DNA from 3 places in the Streptomyces sp. NPDC048331 genome. Region 2 is predicted to be linked to each of the others. Evidence: riboswitches for the same ligand, from Rfam matches in the RefSeq annotation. Region 2 holds a riboswitch; each other region holds the start of a gene.

Region 1 (7,509 bases), on a different contig from region 2:
ATGTTCGACCTGGCCCGCGGCTACGCCGAGCACGGCATGACGGCGTACGTCGACCTTCAGGAGCGCGAGTTCGCCGCCCAGGCCCAGGGCTTCACAGCCGTCAAGCACCAGCGCGAGGTCGGTACCGGCTACTTCGACCTGGTCTCCACCGCGGTCAACCCGGCCTCCTCCACCACCGCGCTCGCCGGCTCCACCGAGGAAGAGCAGTTCCACTAGGAGCCTCCGCTCCGGGTCCGGCCGGGCCCAGCTCGGCGCTCCACCGATCGTCGTCCGACGGCGCCCGAGGGTTTCCCTTGGGCGCCCGCCGCCCCACGCTGAGGAGAAGAACCTCATGTCACTCATGCCCCTGATCAGCAGCGTCCGGGTTCTCGGCGCGCCGGCTGAGCGCCACGAGGAGATACTGACTCCCGAGGCCCTGGAGTTCATCGGCCGGCTCGACGCCGCCTTCGCGGACCGCCGTCTGGAAATCCTCAAGGAACGCCGCCGCCGCTCCGCCCACTTGGCGTCCGGGACGCCGCTGGACTTCTCCCGCGCCACGGCCGCTGTCCGCGCCGACACCGACTGGCGCGTGGCCCCGCCCGCCCCCGGGCTGACCGACCGCCGAGTGGAGATCACCGGCCCGCCGGAGCGCCGTATGGCGATCAACGCGCTGAACTCCGGGTCCAAGGTCTGGATGGCCGACTTCGAGGACGCCACCGCACCCACCTGGAACAACGTCGTCGGCGGTCAGCTCAACCTGCTCGACGCCATCGAGCGCCGCATCGACTTCACCACCACCGAGGGCAAGGAGTACCGCCTCGGCGCGGACCTCGCGACCATCATGGTCCGCCCGCGCGGCTGGCACCTCACCGAGGAGCACCTGGAGGTCGACGGCCGTCCCGTGTCCGCCTCGCTCGTGGACTTCGGTCTGTACTTCTTCCACTGCGCGCAGCGGCAGATCGACGCCGGGTACGGCCCGTACTTCTACCTCCCGAAGTTGGAGAACCGTACCGAGGCCCGCCTGTGGAACGACATCTTCGTCTTCGCCCAGGACCTCCTCGACATCCCCCGTGGCACGGTCCGCGCCACGGCGCTGATCGAGACGATCACCGCCGCGTTCGAGATGGAGGAGATCCTCTACGAACTGCGCGAGCACAGTGCCGGCCTCAACGCCGGCCGCTGGGACTACCTCTTCAGCCTCATCAAGACCTTCGGCCACCGTACCGACTTCCAGCTCCCCGACCGGGCCTCGGTCACCATGACCGCCCCCTTCATGCGGGCCTACACCGAACTCCTCGTGCGCACCTGCCACAAGCGCGGCGCCCACGCCATCGGCGGTATGGCAGCCCACGTCCCCAGCAAGGACCCGGACGTGAACGTCGCCGCGTTCGCGAAGGTCCGGCTCGACAAGGAACGGGAGGCCGAGGACGGCTTCGACGGCTCCTGGGTCGCCCACCCCGGCCTCGTCCCCCTCTGCCGGGAGGTCTTCGACGGTGTCCTCGCGGACCGGCCGAACCAGCTGGAGCGCACGCGCGAGGACGTCGAGGTCACGGCCGCCGACCTGCTGTCCGTCCGCAGGATCGCGGCTCCGCCGACTTCCGAGGGCATCCGCTCCAACGTGGCCGTGGCGCTGCGCTACTTCGACGCCTGGCTGCGCGGCAGTGGCGCCGTCGCACTGAACGGCCTGATGGAGGACGCCGCCACCGCCGAGATCGCCCGCGTCCAGATCTGGCAGTGGCTGCGCCACGACCGGGTGGACCGGAGTACGGTCATCGACCTCCTCGACGCCGAATGCGCGGCGCTGGAGGCCGAGGACCCGCAGGCGCTCGCCCTCGAAGCCCGTGAGGTCTTCGTGGACTCCGCGCTTTCGGTGCAGCTCGCGCTGTTCTTCACGCCTGACGCTTACGCCCGCCACCTGGTCCGCCGCGCCCCCGCGCAGGTGAACGCGTGAACGCCCTCCCGCAGCCTGCCGGTATCCGGCGAGTCGGTGTCGTCGGCGGCGGCCAGATGGGCGCGGGCATCGCCGAGGTATGCGCCCGCGCCGGACTCGACACCGTCGTGGCCGAAGCGGACGCCACCGCCGCCCGAGCGGCCGGTCAACGCGTGGCCGTCTCCCTGGAGCGAGCGGTTCAGCGCGGCAAGCTCGACCGCCTCTCCGCCGAGGATGCCCTGGCCCGGCTCGTATGCACCGGGGACCTGGAGGACCTCGGCGACCGGCAGCTCGTGATCGAGGCCGTCACCGAGAACCCCGAAGCCAAAACGGAGATCTTCACGGCCCTGGACAAGATCGTCGCGGATCCGGAGGCGATCCTCGCCACGAACACCTCGGCCATCCCGATCATGCGGCTGGGCATGGCCACCGGTCGCGCCGACCGGGTCGTGGGACTCCACTTCTTCAACCCCGTCCCCGTCCTCCCCCTGGTCGAGGTCGTCTCCTCCCTCCACACGTCGGCGGACACCCTCGCCACAGTGGAGACCTTCGCCCAAGAGGCTCTCGGGAAGACCACGGTCCGGTCCCAGGACCGGGCCGGCTTCGTGGTCAACGCGCTGCTGATCCCGTACCTGCTCTCCGCCATCCGCATGGCCGAATCAGGGTTCGCGAGCGCCGCCGACGTGGACGCCGGCATGGAGCTGGGCTGCGCCCACCCCATGGGCCCGCTCAAACTCGCCGACCTGATCGGCCTGGACACCGTCGCGGCCATCGCCGAGTCGCTGTACGAGGAGTTCAAGGAACCGCTGTACGCCCCGCCCCCGCTGCTGTCGCGGATGGTGCAGGCCGGGCTGCTCGGCCGCAAGAGTGGCCGCGGCTTCCACACATACGGCCGGGTCTGAGGGGCCCGGCACGACTCCGGGGCTGAGGGTGCGCCGGAGGTACGCAGGAACGGTGGGGGAGTGGCGAGTGGTGTCGTCGCGTCCCCACCGTTCCGTATTCTCAGCGGGCCACCACGGCCTCGACACGGGCACCGAGTTCCGCGACGACCTCGCGCACCACCTCCTCGTACACGGCGCGGCTGTTCATGTCGTGGCCGTCCCCCCCCCGCCAGTGCATGGCGACGAAGGGGACGCCGCCGGCTACCACCGCTGGGACCATGGCGGGGTCTGCCAGGCCCCACTGACGTCGTGTCTCCCAACGTGGCCGGTGGCCGCTTTCGCGGGACCCCTGGACCGAGGACGCCGCCTTGCCGGCCAGGCGTAGACAGCTCAATGCCTACGCCGTCGCGGAGAACGGCTGTTCCGCTTCGCCACCTGAGACCTTCCCGTCTGCCGGGCCTGCGTCGCTCCTGTCCGGTCGTGGCCGGTCCGGGCCGGACGCCGAAGCGCCCGGCCCGGACGCGCGGCATCAGCCGTTGCCGACCGCCAGCTCCGCCCTGACCTCGCGGGCGGCGGCGACGAGGTTCTCCAGGGAGGCTCGGGTCTCGGTCCAACCACGGGTCTTCAGGCCGCAGTCGGGGTTGACCCACAGCCGTTCGGCGGGGATGGCGTCCAGCCCCTTGCGCAGGAGGCCGGCGGCCTCGTCGGTGCTCGGGACGCGCGGGGAGTGGATGTCCCAGACGCCCGGGCCGGCCTCACGGGGGTAGCCGTGCTCGGCCAGCTCGTCCGCGACCTGCATGTGGGAGCGGGCGGCCTCCAGGCTGATGACGTCGGCGTCGAGGTCGTCGATGGCCTGGACGATGTCGCCGAACTCGGCGTAGCACATGTGCGTGTGGATCTGGGTGTCCGGCCGCACACCACTGGTGCTGAGCCGGAACGACTCGGTCGCCCAGGCCAGGTACTCGGCGTGATCCGCGGCCCGCAGAGGCAGGGTCTCGCGCAGCGCCGGCTCGTCGACCTGGATGACCGAAGTGCCTGCTGCCTCCAGGTCGTTCACCTCGTCGCGCAGGGCGAGCGCCACTTGGCGGGCGGTGTCTCCGAGCGGCTGGTCGTCGCGTACGAAGGACCAGGCGAGCATGGTGACCGGACCGGTGAGCATGCCCTTGACCGGCTTCGGCGTCTGAGCCTGCGCGAACGTCGTCCAGCGAACGGTCATCGGCTCCGGCCGGGAGATGTCGCCGGCCAGGACGGGCGGGCGGACGTAGCGGGTGCCGTAGGACTGCACCCAGCCGTGCTGGGTGACGACGTAGCCGGTCAGCTGCTCCGCGAAGTACTGGACCATGTCGTTGCGCTCGGGCTCGCCATGTACCAGCACGTCGACGCCGGTCTTCTCCTGGAACGAGATCACCTCGCGGATCTCGTTCTCGATCCGCTCCTCGTACCCGGCCGCGTCGATGCGGCCGGCCCGAAGGTCGGCGCGGGCCACGCGCAGCTCGTCGGTCTGCGGGAACGAGCCGATGGTGGTGGTGGGTAGTACGGGCAGTCCCAGGTGGGCGCGCTGCGCGGCAGTGCGCTGCGCGTAGGGCTGGGAGCGGCGGCCGTCCGCGTCGGTGACGGCAGCGGTGCGGGCCCGGACGGCAGGGTCGTGGGTGATGGCGGAATGGGCGCGCGAGGCCAGGTCGGCGCGGTTGGCGGCCAGCTCTGCGGCGATCACGTCGGTGCCTTGGGCGAGACCGCGGGCGAGGGTGCTGATCTCGGTGGTCTTCTGTCGGGCGAAGGCGAGCCACCGCCGGATCTGCGGGTCGATGTCCCGTTCGGCGTTGGCGTCCAGCGGCACGTGCAGCAGGGAGCAGGACGCGGCGACGTCCACCCGGTCGGCAAGGCCGAGGAGGGTGCCGAGGGTGGTCAGCGACTTCTGGTAATCGTTGATCCAGATGTTGCGACCGTTGACGACACCCGCGACCAGGCGCTTACCCGGCAGCCCGCCGACCGCGGCGAGGGCATCGAGGTTCGAGGCGGCGGAGTCGGTGAAATCGAGGGCAAGGCCCTCCACCGGGGCGGCGGCGAGGACCTGGAGGGCGTCGTCGAGCCGGCCGAAGTAGGAGGCGACCAGCAGCTTGGGCCGGTCGGTGAGGGCGCCCAGGTCACGGTAGGCGCGGGCGGCGGCGTTCAGGTCGGCCGGGGTGCGGTCCTGGACCAGGGCGGGCTCGTCGAGCTGCACCCACTCGGCGCCGGCGGCGCGCAGGTCGGCAAGGACCTGTGCGTAGACGGGCAGCAGCCGGTCGAGCAGGGTGATCGGCTGGAAGTCGGCGGCGACGCCGGGGGCGGGCTTGGCGAGCAGCAGGTAGGTGACAGGGCCGACGAGGACCGGGCGAGCCGACCGGCCGAGCGCGAGGGCCTCCTTCAGCTCGGCGACCTGCTTGCCGGAGTCGGCGGTGAAGACGGTGTCGGGGCCGAGTTCGGGTACCAGGTAGTGGTAGTTGGTGTCGAACCACTTGGTCATCTCCAGGGGGGCCACGTCCTGGGTGCCCCGCGCCATCGCGAAGTAGCCGTCGAGGGCGTCCGCGGCGATGGCCTCCTGGTGCCGATCGGGGACAGCGCCGACCATCACACTGGTGTCCAGGACGTGGTCGTAGTACGAGAAGTCGCCGGTGGGCACCTCGGTGATGCCGGCGTCGGCCAGCTGCTGCCAGTTCGCACGACGCAGGTCGGCGGCGGTCCGGCGGAGGGCGTCGGCGGTGACGCGGCCCTTCCAGTAGCCCTCGATCGCCTTCTTCAGTTCGCGGTTCTGTCCCTGGCGGGGGTAGCCGTACACGGTGGCTCGTGCTGCCGCGGCTGCGGACTTCGCTGTCACGGAACTCTCCTTCGCGAGATGTGTCCAGAACATCCCGGACGACGGGACGCGGACGCGAAGGGACGACAGAACGTGCGGACCACGCCGCGGGAGAGAACACCGCACGTGCCGCTCGCTGTGTACGCCGACCCGCCCACGAGGTCACCGGGACATCCGCATGCGGAATACGTCCGCGTGCGGGCAACGGGCAGGTCTTCGGACTCGCGGGCACGCCTGCCGGTCTCCCGGCGGGCACCTACTGGCCGTCGCTTCCCAGGACCGTTGGCCGGTCCCAGTGCGTATGACGGCGGTCGTTCCCGCTCACCGCTGCGGGGCAGTCCCGGATTCCCACCGGGTTCCCTCTTACGACGCATCCCGCCTGGCGGACGGGGCGAACCAGCTGCACCGGCCACCCTAGGGGCCCGGATCGCGCAGCGACGAGTGGATTCCAGTATTCGGACAGTGGAATGAGATATCCGGCGGGAGGTAGCCGGGGAGGCGGACGTGCACGTCGAGTCAGGCCGCGAGCCTGCTGGATGTCGACCCGGACACCGCGTACGGCTGATGTCGGAGGGAGCTGCCCCGCTCGTCGGGCACACACATGCCGCTGACCGTCCGCGAACGACGGCGGAGCCTCGAGCGACGGAACCACGACGGTCCATCTCCTCCACCAACCCACACTTCCCCGTGCGGGCCCGGCCCAGACCGCCCAGGGCGCCGCGCGGTCGGGCCGGTTACAACGGCCGTGGGGCGTGGCATGCTCGACCTATGGAGGGCGATTCCGTGCTACCCACAGGCGGCGGCGCGAGCCCCGAGATGCTGGCGTTGGCCAACGTGGTCGCCAGGCTCCGTGCCGAGGTCGTGGACCTGGAGGCACAGGCGTCGATGACAGCCGTCCTCGAGCGTGCCAAGGGCATGGTGATGGCCCGGACGGGCCTACCGCCGGACGCCGCGTATCAGGAGCTGCTCGACAGTGCCGCGCGACACCGCCGGACCCTGCTGGAGGAATGCTGGATCACCCAGGGCCAGGTCGGTGCCGGTTGGGCGGGGACGCCGCCGAAGGCCGCCGAGCGGGCCGCTCGTGCAGCCGTGCCCGTAGTGGAGCACACCCCCTTCGACACCGGTCGCTACGTCCTCTCCGGTGGGGTCGGCCCCCGAGCCGGCCATCGGGCGCTCCTTGCCCGCTTGGCCGAAAGCCTGACGGCCGCCGACGTACGTGCCCCCTCCGAGATCGCGGGCCTGCTGCGATACGTGCTCGGCGAAACGGAGGACGTGGCCGCGGTGATGATCTACACCGTTGCCCCGGCCGGAAGCCTGGAGCTGACCGGGCACGCGGGCGTGGACGACGCCACGGCCGAGCAATGGAGCCACATCCCCCCCGCTCAGCGGTGTCGCGGCACTGGAGGCCATCGAGGCCGAGGAGGCGGTGTGGCTCGAAGACCTGGCGCGGGACGCCGTCCGGTACCTGCTGATCGGTGAGCCGCCCGAGCGGTGGCCTTCCCGCGCGTGGCTCCCCGTACCCGGGAGTCGGCCGGTGACGGCCGTCGTCGGATTCTTCCGTACCCGGCCGGGCCCCTTCGACGCGCGCACCCGGACCCTCCTCCGGCGGGCGGTCGGCCTGTGCACCGGCCCCTTGCGGGAAGACCGGGACTCCGACCGGCCCGACCCCCTCCAGCAGGACGTCGAGGACGTCCAAGCGATCTTCGACGCCCTGCCGGGGCCGGCGGTGCTGCTGACGCCGCTGCGTTCGCCCACGGGACAGGTGGAGGACTACCGGATCGACGCGGCGGCGCCCGAGGCCCTCGACGTGGCCGGTCGGCACGGCAGACAGCTGATCGGCCGGAAGATCCTGGAGACGTACCCGACGGTGGCGGGCAGCGACGTCT
Region 2 (7,509 bases):
CACAAGGAGGTGGCCGCGCGATGAGTGCGATCCCCACGCGGATGGTGGTGCACGCGCTGGTCCGGGAGGACGGGACGGTCGCGGGCGACGAGCTCTACGAGGTCGCCGCGCTGCTCGGGATGACCGACCAGCAGGTGCGGCTGTGCGTGAAGCGGCTGGTGACCGAGGGCCGGTTCACCGTGGAGGGGCGCGGCCGGCGGGCCGTGCTGCGCCTGGCGGGGACCGAGACGGAGGTCGGGCCGGTGCTCGTACCGGAGGTGGAGTTCGTCCGGCACGCCTACCGGCAGGACCGGGGGCTGGAGCCCTGGGACGGGCTCTGGCACGCCTTCGCCTTCGCCGTGCCGGAATCCGCGCGGGCCGCGCGGGACTCCCTGCGGGACGCGCTGACCGGGCTGGGGGCGGCGCCGGTCCAGGGCGGCCTGTACGTCACGCCGAACGCGATCGGCCCGTACGTGCGGGCGCACGCGGCGGATCTGGACCTCTCGGAGGCGCTGACCTGCCTGAGCACCCGGGACCTCGCGGTGGGCGGCACCCGCGACCCTCGGGCCCTGGCGCAGCGGCTCTGGCCGCTCCCGGACATCGCGGAGGGGTACGGGGAGCTCCACGCCCTCGCGGAGCGTCCCGCCGAGCCCGGGCCGGCCGCCGGGCTGGCGCACGCCGTGGCACTGGCGGCGGCCTTCTCGGCCGCGATGCTCCCGGATCCGCTGCTCCCGCCGGAGCTGCTGCCGCGGCCCTGGCCGGGCACGACGGCCCGGGCCGCGGCGGCGGAGGCCTGGGCCCGGCTGGGAGCCGCCGCCGAGACCCCGGGACCCCGGCTGTTCCGGCTGTACGGCGAAGCCCTGGCCTGACCCGGCCGGTGTCGGCGGGCCGACCCCCGGCCCGTCCACATCATGGACAACTACGCTCGTTTCATGAACGCAGAAGCCGACGCCCTCGCCGCCGTGAAAGACGCTGACCGGAAGCACGTCTTCCACTCGTGGTCGGCGCAGGAACTCATCGATCCGCTCGCCGTGGCCGGTGCGGAGGGCTCGTACTTCTGGGACTACCAGGGCAACCGCTTCCTCGACTTCTCCAGCGCCCTGGTCTACACGAACATCGGCTACCAGCACCCGAAGGTCACCGCGGCCATCCAGGAGCAGGCGGCCAAGCTGTGCACCGTCGCGCCCGGCTTCGCCGTCGACGTGCGCTCCGAGGCGGCCCGGCTGATCGCCGAACGCACCCCCGGCGACCTCGACAAGATCTTCTTCACCAATGCCGGGGCCGAGGCCGTGGAGAACGCCGTCCGCATGGCCCGGCTGCACACCGGCCGGCCCAAGGTGCTGTCCGCGTACCGCTCGTACCACGGCGCCACCTCCACCGCGATCAACCTGACGGGCGACGCCCGCCGCTTCGGCAACGACTCCGCGACCGCCGGCGTCGTGCACTTCTGGGGGCCGTTCGCCTACCGCTCGCCCTTCTACGCGGCCACCGAAGCCGAGGAGTGCGAGCGGGCCCTGCGCCACCTGGAGGACACCATCGTCTTCGAGGGGCCGCAGTCCATCGCCGCGATCATCCTGGAGACCGTCGGCGGCGCCCCGGGCGTGCTCGTGCACCCGGACGGCTACCTGGCCGGGGTCCGCGCGCTGTGCGACCGCTTCGGCATCGTCTTCGTGCTCGACGAGATCATGGTCGGATTCGGGCGCACCGGTAGGTGGTTCGCCTCCGAGCACTGGGACGTGACCCCCGACCTGATCTGCTTCGCCAAGGGCGTGACCAGCGGCTACGTGCCGCTCGGCGGGGTCGCCATCTCGGCCGCCATCGCCGAGAGCTTCGCCCGCAAGCCCTACCCGGGCGGGCTGACGTACTCCGGGCACGTGCTGGCCTGCGCGGCCGCCGTGGCGACGATCGGCGTCATGGAGGAAGAGGGCATCGTCGAGCGGTCCGCCCGCACCGGCGCCGAGCTGCTGGGACCCGGCCTGCGCGCGCTCGCCGAGCGGCACCCCTCGGTCGGCGAGGTCCGCGGGCTCGGCACCTTCTGGGCCCTGGAACTCGTCCGGAGCAAGGAGACCCGGGAGCCGCTGGTCCCGTACAACGCCTCCGGTGCGGAGAACGCCCCGATGGCCGAGTTCGCGGCCGCCTGCAAGAAGGGCGGGCTCTGGCCGCTCGTCGCCGGCAACCGCATCCACGTCGCGCCGCCGTGCAACATCACGCCCGAGGACGTGGCCAAGGGGCTGGCGATCCTCGACGAGGCCCTCTCGGTGGCGGATGCGCACACCACCTGACCTGCGATTCTGTGGGGTCGCCCAAGGCGTGGGTGCTGGTGTTCGGAGGATTTGTACGGGGATCAACCCCCCGTACACATGCTGCAATCCGTGCAGGCCGTAAGACACAACAGGCCAAGCACCTACGAACCGGGATGCACGTCAGGCCCGGGGCGGTCCCTCCGCGAGGGGCCGAACGGCGGGGAGCGGGACGTCCTTGATTCGGGCGGGCGCTGGACGCCGGGCGTACGGGATCCAGACCACCGGACTCCGTGTTCCCGAGTACCCGAAGGAAGACAGCATGAGCAAGCACGTCCTGGCCCAGAACCAGTACGGCAAGGCCGAGAACCGCATCGTGAAGGTCACCCGCAAGGGCGGCGACGGTTCCTGGCACGAGATCCGTGACCTCAACGTCTCGGTCGCGCTCCGCGGTGAGTTCCGCGACGTCCACCTCACCGGCGACAACGCCAACTGCCTGCCGACCGACACCACCAAGAACACGGTGTACGCCTTCGGCAAGGAGCACGGCATCGAATCCCCCGAGGCCTTCGGCATCCAGCTCGCCAAGCACTTCGTCTCCTCGCAGCAGCCGATCCGCGAGGCCCAGATCCGCATCGAGGAGTACGCGTGGGACCGCATCCCGGTCCCCACGCGCAAGGAGCAGCACTCCTTCGTCCGCAAGGGCCAGGAGGTGCGGACCGCGCAGATCACCTACAGCGAGACGACCGGCCTCCAGGTCATCTCGGGGCTGAAGGACCTGACGGTGATGAACTCGACCAACTCCGAGTTCCACGGCTACATCAAGGACAGGTACACGACCCTGCAGGAGGCGTACGACCGCATCCTGGCGACCAAGGTCACCGCGCGCTGGGCGCACTCGGCGCTCGCCGCCGACGACGCCGGGTACGACTGGGACCAGGCGTACAAGAAGGTCCGCAAGAACATGCTGGAAGCCTTCGCGGAGACGTACTCGTACTCGCTGCAGCAGACCCTGAACCAGATGGCCGAGCGTGTGCTCGACAACTGCCCCAAGGTCAACGAGGTGCGCCTCAACCTCCCCAACAAGCACCACTTCCTCGTCGACCTGGAGCCCTTCGGCCTCAAGAACGACAACGAGGTCTACTTCGCGGCGGACCGGCCGTACGGCCTGATCGAGGGCACCATCCACCGCGACGGCGTGCAGCCGGTGATCTCGACGTCCGACTGGATCGTCGCCTGACGCGCGGGTGGTGTCGATTCGGCCCGGACCGCGTCGCGGGGTCCGGGCCGAATCGTTTCCCCTACGGCGGTCACCACTACGGCGACGGCTACGGCTCGTCCTGCGGCTGCTCGTCCTGCGGCCGGCCCACCAGGAGGTTCCAGCGCCCCGCCCGCCCGGTGAGGGTGGTCTCCGACTCCGGCCGTACGTCGAGCCGCCAGAAGGCCGCCGCGGGCAGCTCCAGGGCGTGCACCACGGCCGCGCGCACGACGGCCTGCTCGACCACCATCCGGTGCGTGCCCTCGGCCAGGCCCGCCAGCTCCGCCCCGACGCGGGCGATCAGCGCGTTCACGGACTCCCCGCCCGGCGGCGCGTACGCCGGATCGGTCAGCCAGGCGCGCACGGCCGCCGGATCCCGGCCCACCACCTCGTCCAGGGTCAGCCCGGCCCACTCACCCATGGCCGGACCGCGCAGCCCCTCGTGACCCGGGCACGGCCGCGCGTGACCGAAGCGGCCCTGACGGGCGGCCGCGTCCAGAGGGAAACTGACCAGTCGAACTCGCACCAACGGGGTCTTCATCAGGCGAGCGTAAGCGCGGTACGGTCACAAATGGTTCAATTGACCTACGACGGAACGACGGAAGCCCGGTGAGAATCCGGCACGGTCGCGCCACTGTGAAGCCTCCCCGAGGGGAGGAAAGTCAGACCCGCCACCGTCGTAGCGAGCACCACCACTGACCGGGACGCGTGTTTCCCTCTGGAGGTTCTGCCATGGCCCACACCGCCGTGCCCACGACGAACTCACCCGTCATCGCCCCCATCTCGCTCTCCGAGCTGGCCCCCTGGGCCGTGTTCGTCGGCGTCCTCATGCTCGTCCTGCTGTACTTCGTCGGCGCCGAGCAGGGTGCCACCTCCCTCTTCGAGGGGGAGACCATCCACGAGTGGCTGCACGACGGCCGCCACCTGCTCGGTTTCCCCTGCCACTGATTCCCCTGCCACCGACCGACGTCTCAGCGAGGGAACCGACGCACCATGACTTCCTCTTCTCCGGGTGGGGTCTCCCCCCGCACCCTGCTCGTCCGCGGCATGCTCGCCGGCCTGCTGGCCGGCGTGGCCGCCTTCCTCGTCGCCTACCTCCTCGGTGAGTCCAAGGTGGACGCGGCGATCGCCATCGAGGAAGCCGCCTCGGCCGGTCACGACCACGGCGAGGACGCGCCGGTCAGCCGGGCCCTCCAGGCCACGGCCGGGCTCGGCACGGGCGTCCTGCTCTACGCGGTCGCGCTCGGCGGGATCGCCGCGCTCGTCTACTGCTTCGCCCTGGGCCGCATCGGCCGCTTCGGCCCGCGCGCCACGGCCGCCCTGGTCACCGGGGCCCTGTACGTCACCGTGACGCTGGTGCCGTTCTTCAAGTACCCCGCCAATCCCCCCGCCGTGGGCGATCCCGAGACCGCCGCCCGGCGGACCGCCCTCTACCTCCTGATGGTCGCCCTGAGCGTGCTGCTGGCGGCCGGCGCGCTGATCCTCGGCCGGCGGCTCGCGCCGAGGCTCGGCAACTGGAACGCGTCGATCGTCGCCGGCGCGGCCTTCCTCCTGCTGATCGGCCTCTCGTACGCCCTGCTGCCCGGCGTCGACGAGGTCCCGGAGGGCTTCCCCGGCGCGCTGATCTGGGAGTTCCGCCTCGCGTCCCTGGCCGTCCAGACGGCTCTGTGGACGACTTTCGGCCTGGCTTTCGGTTTTCTAGCCGAACGAGCCCTTGTGCCCGCTTCCGCACCCAAGGAGGCTGTGCAGCCGACCGGTTGAGCACGAGGGGGCCCGTAGTACATGGCGACGGCGATCAGGGAATGGCGGGGCTGGACGGGCGCCGCCCCGTTCTGGCTCAACTCGTTCCTGCTGCTCCTGGCCCCCTGCTGCGCCGTCACGCTCTTCGGTCAGATCGGGATCATCGCCGCGCTGGCCGCGCTCGGCGGCCTGGCCCGCCACCTCTGGTACGGCGACTACGGCCACCCGGCCATGCATCTGGCCGGCGCGCTGATGGGGGCGGGCACGGCCGCGGTCGTCATGTGCGGCTAGGGCCTGTCTTTCGGATCAGGCCGGAGGACTGGCTCTAGGGGGTGCCTCCCGCGCAGCGGGCGGGGACGACCTGGACACGCCCGAACTCTCACCCGTTCGGGCGCAGGGGCACCACCCCGGGGATCCGGCGGGTGGACCCTTCGCGATCTGCGAAGACTCACCGATCGGGCGACGACACGCCCGTGACGCGATGTCAGTCCACCGTGTTGCACGGGGTGCCGATGGGCAGAGGAAGTGTCCACTGCTCACATGACCCCGGCCGCCCGGGCCGGACAGGAGGGAATCCCATGCCCCGCGCCAAGTGGGCCGTCGCCGCGCTGACGGTGGTTCTGTTGTCCACCGGCATCGCGGTGTTGCAACGGACCGAGGGTGCCCGGACCGCGGCCGTGACCACCGACGACGCGCTGCCGTCGCGGGCGTTGGGGCTGTCCGGCCACCGCCGGCTGGTACGGGAGCTGGAGCAGTCCGGCGAGCACGGCTCCGGCACGGGGGCCCGGTCGCCGAGGACCGAACCCGGGCCGTTGCGGGAGGTCAACGGACCTCTGCGGGCCGCGCGGCCGCTGCGGTTGCGGATCCCCAGCCTGGGCGTGGACGTGCCGCTGAACGGCGATCGCGAGGAGGTCGCCTGGGACACCGGGGGGCCCGCTCCCGGTGCGGCCGGGACCGCGGTGGTGACCGTGGAAGGGCTCCGCCTCGGCACGTTGCGGCGGGGCCGGACCATCGAGATCCCCCGCGCGGACAGCCGTACGGCCGTGTTCACCGTCGTCCGCGTCTCCCCCGGCAGGACCTCCGGCCACGAGGGCCCGCCCGGCCGGGCCCAACTGCGGTTGGTCGGCGGCGAGACCGCCGTGCTGGCCCGGCTGACCGGGCAGCGCCGCACCCACTGAGCCCACCGGCCCCGGGTGTCCTGTCAGCCGTGGGGGGTGTCTTCGTCCCCCGGTCGGGGGCTTCTCGGGGTCCGTCCGGGAGTCTCCCGGCGTGGCGGGGCACACCCCTCGCATGAACGGGAGGCACCACGCGCGTTCGGCACTGGCCAGGGCTCTGACCGTGGTCTGTGTCGTGCTGCTGTGCGTCTTCGGCGCCGGACCGGCCGGCGCCGCGGCCGCCGAGTTCCGGCCCGCCTCCGCCGTGCCCGCCGTGCCCGCCGCGCCGAGCGCGCCCGCCGAGTCCCCCGAGCCCGGCGAGGGCCCGTCGGATCCGGCCCCGGCTCCGGATCCCGAGGCTCGGACGGCCGTACGGACGATCACGCGCGGACCGACCGGCGTACGGCGGGCACCACGCGCGGTGTTTCACGTGGAACACCGCGCCGCCCCGGCGTGCGGGCCCGCCCAGGACGCGGCCGAACCGGCCCTGTCCCGGCGGACGGTGCGGAGTGTGGTGCTGCGCTGCTGAGCGGACCGAGGTCCGAACGCAGCCCCCACACCCACCTGAGCACCGTGAGGTTCCGCCATGCCCATCGACCCGTACGCCGCACTGAACGCCATGCTCCGCGCCGAGGTCACCCGGTTCTCCCCGCCGGTCCGGCAGAAGACCGAGCCGACCACGGCCACCGCCACGACCCCAGCGACGGCCACGACCGTCGAGCCCGAGAGCGAACCGCAGCGGACCGCCCCCGCGGACTCGGCCGCGTAGGACGGCGCGCGCACAGGCGCGGAGCGCCGGTTGCCCGGGCCTCTCGGCCCGGGCAACCGGCGCTCGCGGTCCGGTGCTCAGTCCTCGTGCGTGTAGTAGCGGTAGAACGCCGCCAGGCCGACGCCCGCGGCCACGGCGAGGCCCACCACGACGGCCTTGAGGATCGACTGGTCGGTGAGGCTGTGCAGATAGCCCGCCGCGATGCCGCCGAAGGCTCCGTAGGCGGCGGCGTGGACCTCACGCATCATCCGGGGACCGACCCTGGCCAGGCCGAACATGATCGCTGCGAAGATCACGCCGCACAGGATCCCGTAGAAGACGTTGCCCGCGGTCACCGGCCCCGCCTGGCGCTCGATGAAGGCGGCCCAG
Region 3 (7,509 bases), on a different contig from region 2:
TGCCGAGCAGCATGAGGGCGCCGGTCAGGCGACGCGAACCACGGGTGGCGGTGCCTGCGCGGCCGTAGCCGCGGGAGTCCATGGCGGCAGCCAGGCGCAGGGACCGTTCCAGGGCGTCCTCGAGGACGGGGACGATGATGCCGCGCAGGGCGCGGAGTCCCTTGGAACGGCCGGCCCGCAGCCGCTTGGCGCGGTGGACGCGCTGCACGCTCTGGACGAGCTGCGGGGCGACGCTGATGGAGACGGTGACGGCGACCCCGAGTTCGTAGAGGGCACCGGGCAGGACGCGCAGGGCCCGCTTCGGGTTGGCGAGGGTGTTGGCGGCGCCGATGCAGCACAGCATGCAGGCGAGCCTGAGTCCGTCCGTCGCAGCGGAGAGCAGTGCTTCCAGGGAGACGGGGCCGCCGAGCTGGATGCCCGCGTACCAGTCGGGGGTGGGGATGTGGGGCAGGGAGAACAGGAAGTGGTCGCGCGGGGTGATGCCGGTGGCGAAGATCGCGCGGAACGTGACCCGGATCGCTACGACGGTCAGCGCGAGATACAGGTAGTACTTGAAGCCGCGCGCCCAGGGCGCCTCGGTACGGCGCATGGTGATGACGTAGCCGAGGACCGCGAGGACGAGGAACAGCAGCAGCGGATTGTTGGTGCGGCTGACGGCGGTGGCGAGGGCGAGGGCCCAGATCCACCAGGCGACGGGGTGCAGGGTGCGGGGCAGTCGGCGGCCGCCCGTGTCCGGCGCGGGGCCGGACACGGGCGGCTTCGCCGCCTGTGCCGAGGTGGTGGTGCGTGGCACGCGGCTACTCCGTACGACGGCGGCGCTTGGCGGCGTACACGGCCGCGGCGCCGATCAGCAGCACCAGCGCTCCGGTGACGACGGCGGGCAGGTACGAGCCGACATCGTGCTTCGCGTCGGCGGCAGGCGCCGCTTCGACCACCTGGGGGCCGGGCGCGGCCACGGCCGGAGCACTGGACGAAGGTGGCGTGGAGGGCAGGGGCGAGACGCTCTCCGAAGGGCTCGCCGAGGCCGAGGGGCTTTCCGAAGCCGTGGGGCTGGGCGGCGGTGCCGTGGCCTGAGGGGCGCTCGGGGGCGGGTTCTCCGGCCTGGGACCGGTGTTGACATTCGGTGGCAGCGGTGCGGCCGTGCGGGTGTCCTTGGGCGCGGGGCCCCCGGTGGGCCGGGTGTTCTTGGCGCGGAGCTGGTCGGGAGTGACGGTGGGCTTGCCCTCGGTGCCCTCGATGTTCGTCCCGCCGAAGATCCACAGGTCGACGCTGCCGGGCTTCGGCTTGTAGAGCATGGCGCCGAGCTGGCTGTACTCCCAGGTGTTCTGCCCGGGGTTCGCGTGCCAGTACGACCAGTAGGCGGAGGCGGGCGGGGTCAGGACGCAGTCGTCCTGCTGCGGGGTGGGGTACTGCTTGCCGCCCTGGTGGCCGCTGTAACCGATGCGGCAGATGAAGGCAGGACCGTCGTGGCCGGTGCCGGTGGTGGCCCAGCCGCCCTGGTTGAGGAGTTCGTAGCCGGTGGTGGGGGTGGTGCCGCAGGAGCGGTAGACGGGTCCGCCCCAGTGGCTGAAGTCCACGGCGAGGACGACCCCCGAAGAGGTGGTGCACTGGCCCATCGGCTGCGGTGCGGCGCCGGCCGGGGACGCGGTGGCGGCGAAGGCCGCCACCGTCAGCCCCAGCGCAGCAGCCGTCCGGGCCAGGGCCCGCACGACGCGGTTGCGGCTCATGCCTCACTTCCCGGGGTCTCGCGGCGGCGCTTCGCGGCGCGGGTGATGCCCCAACCGCCGAGGATCAGTGCCAGTGCCGCGGCGGCGAGCGTGCCGACCTGGGCTCCGGTGGAGGCGAGAGGGCCGCCGCCCCCCGCCCCGGAGCCACCCGCGGAGCCTGTGCCGCCATGGGTCTCGCCCGGAGTCACGATGACGGGCGAACCGTTGCCGCCGGAGGTACCCCCCGACGTTCCGCCAGAGGTGCTGGGGACGGGCTCGGGGGTGGTGCCGGTCAGGTCGCGGGTCAGCGCGCCGAAGGAGATGCCGGTTGCGCCGCCGACGGCCTGGGTGGAGGCGCGGAGGTCGGAGCCGGTCTGGCCGCCCTGGGCGACGTTGAACCCGCCGTCGCCGTTCTGCTGGCTCGCCAGGAACTTGCGGGCCTTGGCGATCTGAGAGCTGTACTTGGGCGCGTCCAGGGAGAGCCCCTGGATGGCGAGGGCCGCGGAGTTGACGGAGTTGCCGGAGGCACCTGGGAAGCCGCCGTCCTCCTTCTGCTGGGTGGCGAGCCAGGCGAGTGCCTTGTCCACCGCCGCCTGGGAGTCGGCGTCGGGCAGGAGGTCCACGGTCATGGCGGCCATGGCGGTGGAGTCCACCTCGGGGCCGCTGGGCTCGCCGATCAGGCTGACCCAGGCGCCCGAGGGGGCCTGGAGGCTCTTGAGATACGTGGCGGGTTCGGCCGCGGCGCCCTTCTCACCGGCGCGGAGCTGGGCCATGACGCCGAGGGACTGCTTGAAGACGGAGGTGGCGTAGGCGTAGTTGCCCTTGGCCGCGCACTCCTGGCGGGTGTCGGTTTTCGCCTGGCAGGTGATCTTGGAGAGAGCAGAGATCAGGTCCTGGCCGCCGAAGTTCCGGGGGTCGCGGCCCACGGCTTCGGCGAGTACGGCCGCCTTGCCGATGGAGCCGCCGTTCGCGTACTTCGTGCCGACGAGGGTCCAGTCGTGGATGCCGCGCTTCTGGCCGTCCTTGCCGCCCTTGTCCATGAAGTCGACGATGCGGCGCAGGGCGGTGTTGTCCCCGCCGGTGGCGGCGAGGGCGTACGCGCCGTCGATGGTCAGGCCGTAGTCGGCGAAGCCACTGCCGGGCTGGCTCTCGTAGAAGCGGCCCTGCACCAGCCGGGACGGCGCGGTCAGGTACGCGGCGCCCTTCTTCAGGTCGGGCCCTTCACCGGCCGGGGGCGTGGTCGGCGGGTTCGTCGGCGTCGGCGGTTCGGCCGGCTTTGCGGTCAGCGTGGCGAGATCGCTGCCGGCGCCCGCGATCGCGGACGTGGCGGTGGGGTACAGCCTCGATTCGGTGTCGTCCTCGGCGAAGCCGAATCCGCCCGTCTGGAGCTGGTGCTTGGAGAGCCAGGAGACCCCGGCGTCCGCGAACGCCTCGTCGCCGAGGGCGCGCAGAGCCTGCGCGGCCCAGCCGGTGGCGGCCGGGTTGCCGGTCGTCTCGTAGTAGACGGCAGGCCAGGCGCCGGTCGCCTGCTGGGTCCTCTTCAGGTAGCCGCGGGCCTTCTGGAGCACCGCCTCGTGGCCGCCCGCCCGTTCCAGGGCCAGCGTGATCAGGCCGGTGGCGCCGGCCTCGCTCTCGCACCCCGGGCTACCGGGCCGGATGAGGACGCTGGTGAATCCGCCGTCCTCGCACTGCAGGACGGTCAGCCGGGCCACGGAGCCGGGGGGAGGAGTCATACCCGCGTTGACCAGCGCGATGACGGCCATGGCCTGGGCGTCGGCCTGACCGGTCGTGCGGAAGTCGCCCTTGGTGAAGCAGCCTTCGACCGTCTCGCCGTCACCGATGTCGCGGGGGCAGGCGTACTTCACGAGGTCGCCGAGGAGGTCATGCCCGCCGAACGTGCGGGGGTCCTTGCCGGTGGCCTCGGCGACCAGCGCGAGCCGGGCTGCGGCGGTGGCGTCCGGGATGCCGTCCTTGCCTGCCGGGTAGGCGTACGCATCGGTCTGCGCGGGCGTGGCGAGGAAGTCGGCGATCTTCTTCGCCACCGGGCTCTTGCGGTCCGCTGCCGCGAGGGCGAACACGGCCTCCGTGGAGAGGAAGTGGTTCGGGGTGGTGGAGCCCTCGTCGACGACGCGCTCCCCGTCCGTCAGCGTCCCGGTGACCCAGCGGGTGGTCGCCGGTACATCGACCCGTCCGGCCGGCACGGTGGGCGGGGCCGTCGGGACGGTCGGATCGGGGGTGGTGAAGCCGCGGATGTCGTCGGGGGAGAAGGACGGCTTGCCCTTCGTACCGGCGATGTCGGTGCCACCGTAGACCCAGGCCTCCACATCGCCCGGCTTCGGGTTGCGGGCCATGGCGCCCTGCTGGCTGTACGACCACTTCCGCTGCCCCGGCGAAGCCGTCCAGTACGACCAGTAGGCGGTGGCCTGGGGCGTGAGGACGCAGTCCTCCTTGTCCGGCGTGGGGTACTGCGTACCGGTGCCCTTGCCGATGCGGCAGATGAACGCGGGGCCGTCGTGGACGGTGCCCTCCATGGTGAACCCAGCAGTCTGCAGCAACTCGTAGCCGGTGGTGGGCGTGGTGTCGCAGCCCTTCTCCACCTTGCCGCCGAACGGGCCGAAGTCCACGGCGACGATCGCCCCGGTGGTGGCCGTGCACTGCTCGATCGGGTCGGCCGAGGCGGACACCGTCCCGCCCACGAAGGCCACGCTCGCGGCGAAGGTCAGCAGCGCCGCCGATATGAGCGACAGCAGCCCCTTGCTTCCCAGGTGTCGCTCTGCTTGCTGTGCGGTCCCCACCACGGCCCCTCGTGTCGGCCGGGCGGACCAGTGCGTGGCAAAAAGGGCTTCCGCAGCCCGTGGGCGCACGGGGAAGCCCTTTCGAACCACGCCGTAGTCCGCGACGGCGTTTCTCGCTGCAAAATCCGGCTCCAGGCATTCCGACTCGCCCGGCGGTGCCGGGCCTACGGTTGCGGGTCAGCGCCGGAATTCGACCGGCTTCCCCTGGAGCTGAGTGCTTATCAGTCGGAGTGGAACACGCGGATAAAGACAGCGTCAAGGTGGTCTGCGTCTCATGTGACATGGCTCCGGCAGCGCTCGATCGGTCCCCGGCACAGCGGCTGGCGGAGCTTTGATCACTCGGGTAGCGTCCTGGGCTGCCACATGGGGGAACCTGGTGCGAATCCGGGGCTGACGCGCAGCGGTGTGGGACGGCAGGGGGCCGTCACCGAGCCCGAATGCCCATGCGGCATGGCACATCACCAGCCGTACCACGCGTTCGGACGGCCGCCACCGAGCTCCGGGCTGCCCGCCCGCACGAGCCACGGTCAGGTCGGCGTCCCCCATTCCAGGAGCAGGCCATGTCCCGTACCCGTACCCCGCGCCGCCTCTCGCTCGCGGTGCCCGCAGCCCTCGGCGCACTCGCCCTCACGACCCTGCCGGCCTTCGCGACCTCCTCGCCCGCCCAGATCGCCACGTCCAAGACCAACGGCGTGACGTATCTCAAGTCCCTCCAGGCCGCCGATGGTTCGTACGCGGGCAGCGGCCTGTCGAACGAGTGGGCGTTCAGCGCCTTCGCAGCCACCGGCACGGCCGTCGTCGACGTCTACCCCGCTGGCGACACGACGAAGAACGCGCGCACCGTCTACCGCAACCTGCTGTCGACGGCGGGCTGGCCGCAGGCGTCCCCGGTGGTCACCGACTACGAGCGCGGCACCCTCAACGCCTACGCCGCCGGCATCGACCCGGCCCGGGTCTCGGCCTCCCGCAACCTCATAGCCAACATCTACTCCTACTGGCAGACCGCCGAGGCCGGCTACTTCGGCCCGTCGGGGAACTTCAACGGCACGGTCTTCGCAGCCCTTTCGCTGGGCGGCGCCAAGACCCAGGGCGGCGCGAAGCGGGTGCCGCAGGCACTGACCGACTCCATGGTCACCCGCATCCGCGCCAACCAGCACGTGGACGGCGGCTGGACCTTCAACAAGGCCGAGGGCAACCCCACCGTCCTGAATTCCGCGAGCGACGTCGACATGACCGGCGCCGCCATGGCTGCCCTCTGCATCTCCGGCGTCCCGAACACCGACACCGACGTCGTCCAGGCAAAGAACTTCCTCAAGAGCACCCTCGTCTCCAGTAGCGGCGCCTTCAACTCCCTGTACGGCGTCAACACCAGCTCCAACGGCTGGGGCGTCGCGGGCCTCAACGCCTGCGGCTTCAACCCCCAGACGGGCGACTTCCTCACCGGCAGCGGCAAGACCCCGGTCGACTTCCTCATCGCCAACCAGTACAAGCCGGCGGGCGGCTTCAAGTACAAGCCCTCCGACACCACGCCCTCGGCCTACTCCTCCATCGACGCGCTGCGCGCCGTCGCCGGTGGCGGCTTCACCACGGCTCCGCCCGTCCCGGTCACCCCCGGTGCCCCGCAGTGGGTCGCCCAGTCCACCTTCACCGCGGGGACGGCGACCAAGCTGGCGCTGACCGTCGACGACGGGGCCGGCAACCTCAAGGTCTGCTCGGTGGCCTTCACACCGACCGGTACGACCACCACGCTCGGCGACGTGCTCACCGCCGCGACCTCGGCGGCCACCCCCTCGGGCTGCGTCACCGGTGTGACCCCGTCCTCCGGGACCGGCACGATCACCACGGTCAACGGCAAGGCCAACAGCGGCTCGAACACCTGGAAGGTCAGCGTCGACGGATCCTCCTTCGCCGGGGCCCTGCGCGAGAAGGTCATCAACGTGGGCGACACCATCGCCCTGCGGTGGGGCGCCTGATCATCTCGACGGCAGTGCGGGTTTGCGGGTCTGAAGCCCGCAACCCGCACTGTTGCACTATTGGAGGAACGGGCAACGTGAAAGCAGGGCGTTCACCCATGGCGCCGGGAGGGTCGGGGATGGCGAAGATCGTGCCGCGTCATGTGATCGTCGACGGGGTGCCGTTGGTCGCCCTCACGGAGCAGGAGTACGAGAGCCTCGCGGCCTCGAGGCGCCAGTTCGGCTCCCACGTAGTGCGATTGCGGATGACACGGGAGGCGCTCACCTCCTTGACTCGGGTAGCCGGGGCGATGTGTGCACTGCTCCGGGCGGGCGAGGTCCCGGCCGAGACTTCCCGCAAGGCACCCGATGGTTCCCGCCAGCGGTCGTATGGCCTGCTCAGCGCTCTGGAAGCAGCGGTCGAGCAGGCCCAACGCGTCATCGGAAAGCAGCCGGAAGCATCACCCGGCGCGGCCAACGGTCCTGGACGCAAGCGCTAGCTGACCGATGGAGTGAGCCAGGTGGCACGGATTTCGGAAGGGACTAGAAGGACGTCCAGGTGAAGGACACCTGGTCGCCGGCGTTGAGCTTGAACTGGCAGCCGCCGACCGGGGTGGGGGTGCCGTTGACCGCGATGCTCCAGTAGGCGGAGCCACCGCCGCTGACGTCCTTGATCGTGTCGACGGAGAAGTCGTCGAAGGACGCGTACCAAGTGCCGTCCCAGGCGAAGTAGTTCAGGCGGGCCGCGTCGTCGAGCGCCGCGGTCGGGGTCGGAACCTTGGACGGGTTGGCGCCGCCGTTGGTGCCGTCGCACTTGTGGGTGCCACCGGTGGTGGTTGTGACGTCGTGGCCCTTGGTCTTGATCTTGCCCTTGAACAGCAGCCCGTTGGGGCCCTGAACGGTGAGGTTGACCTTGACGGCCGCGTTCGTGTTCGGCTTGGGGGCGGCCTCGGCCACGGCAGGAGCGGTGGCGAGCGCGAGGCCGACAGCGACGGTGGTGATCACTGAGCGGCGGGCGAGGAGCTGGCGCATGGTGCCTTCTTCCGGAGAGGGGCG

The links. A riboswitch is a leader RNA that binds a small molecule or an ion and turns the genes downstream of it on or off. The one in region 2 is predicted to bind cobalamin.
Region 1: another riboswitch for cobalamin. It lies ahead of metE (5-methyltetrahydropteroyltriglutamate--homocysteine S-methyltransferase); the one in region 2 lies ahead of ACGFYY_RS18700 (CbtB domain-containing protein).
Region 3: another riboswitch for cobalamin. It lies ahead of ACGFYY_RS04640 (hypothetical protein); the one in region 2 lies ahead of ACGFYY_RS18700 (CbtB domain-containing protein).

What each region holds. Positions count from the first base shown of each region.
Region 1 covers NZ_JBICYT010000002.1:221,640-229,148, reverse strand. The annotation lists gene aceA (isocitrate lyase) at 1-216, shown strand, start outside; gene aceB (malate synthase A) at 332-1,930, shown strand; gene ACGFYY_RS04540 (3-hydroxybutyryl-CoA dehydrogenase) at 1,927-2,811, shown strand; partial or broken gene ACGFYY_RS04535 (dihydropteroate synthase) at 2,918-3,088, opposite strand; gene metE (5-methyltetrahydropteroyltriglutamate--homocysteine S-methyltransferase) at 3,320-5,644, opposite strand; cobalamin riboswitch at 5,834-5,989, opposite strand; gene ACGFYY_RS04525 (ANTAR domain-containing protein) at 6,392-7,102, shown strand; gene ACGFYY_RS04520 (PP2C family protein-serine/threonine phosphatase) at 7,050-7,509, shown strand, end outside.
Region 2 covers NZ_JBICYT010000011.1:225,747-233,255, reverse strand. The annotation lists gene ACGFYY_RS18720 (PaaX family transcriptional regulator C-terminal domain-containing protein) at 21-848, shown strand; gene ACGFYY_RS18715 (aspartate aminotransferase family protein) at 912-2,261, shown strand; gene pucL (factor-independent urate hydroxylase) at 2,542-3,459, shown strand; gene ACGFYY_RS18705 (histidine phosphatase family protein) at 3,548-4,018, opposite strand; cobalamin riboswitch at 4,033-4,168, shown strand; gene ACGFYY_RS18700 (CbtB domain-containing protein) at 4,210-4,425, shown strand; gene ACGFYY_RS18695 (CbtA family protein) at 4,471-5,238, shown strand; gene ACGFYY_RS18690 (hypothetical protein) at 5,260-5,508, shown strand; gene ACGFYY_RS18685 (hypothetical protein) at 5,796-6,395, shown strand; gene ACGFYY_RS18680 (hypothetical protein) at 6,508-6,900, shown strand; gene ACGFYY_RS18675 (hypothetical protein) at 6,958-7,140, shown strand; gene ACGFYY_RS18670 (hypothetical protein) at 7,218-7,509, opposite strand, start outside.
Region 3 covers NZ_JBICYT010000002.1:246,815-254,323, reverse strand. The annotation lists gene ACGFYY_RS04655 (energy-coupling factor transporter transmembrane component T) at 1-793, opposite strand, end outside; gene ACGFYY_RS04650 (hypothetical protein) at 798-1,727, opposite strand; gene ACGFYY_RS04645 (prenyltransferase/squalene oxidase repeat-containing protein) at 1,724-4,501, opposite strand; cobalamin riboswitch at 4,636-4,705, opposite strand; cobalamin riboswitch at 4,826-4,965, shown strand; gene ACGFYY_RS04640 (hypothetical protein) at 5,062-6,474, shown strand; gene ACGFYY_RS04635 (hypothetical protein) at 6,594-6,953, shown strand; gene ACGFYY_RS04630 (DUF4430 domain-containing protein) at 6,997-7,485, opposite strand.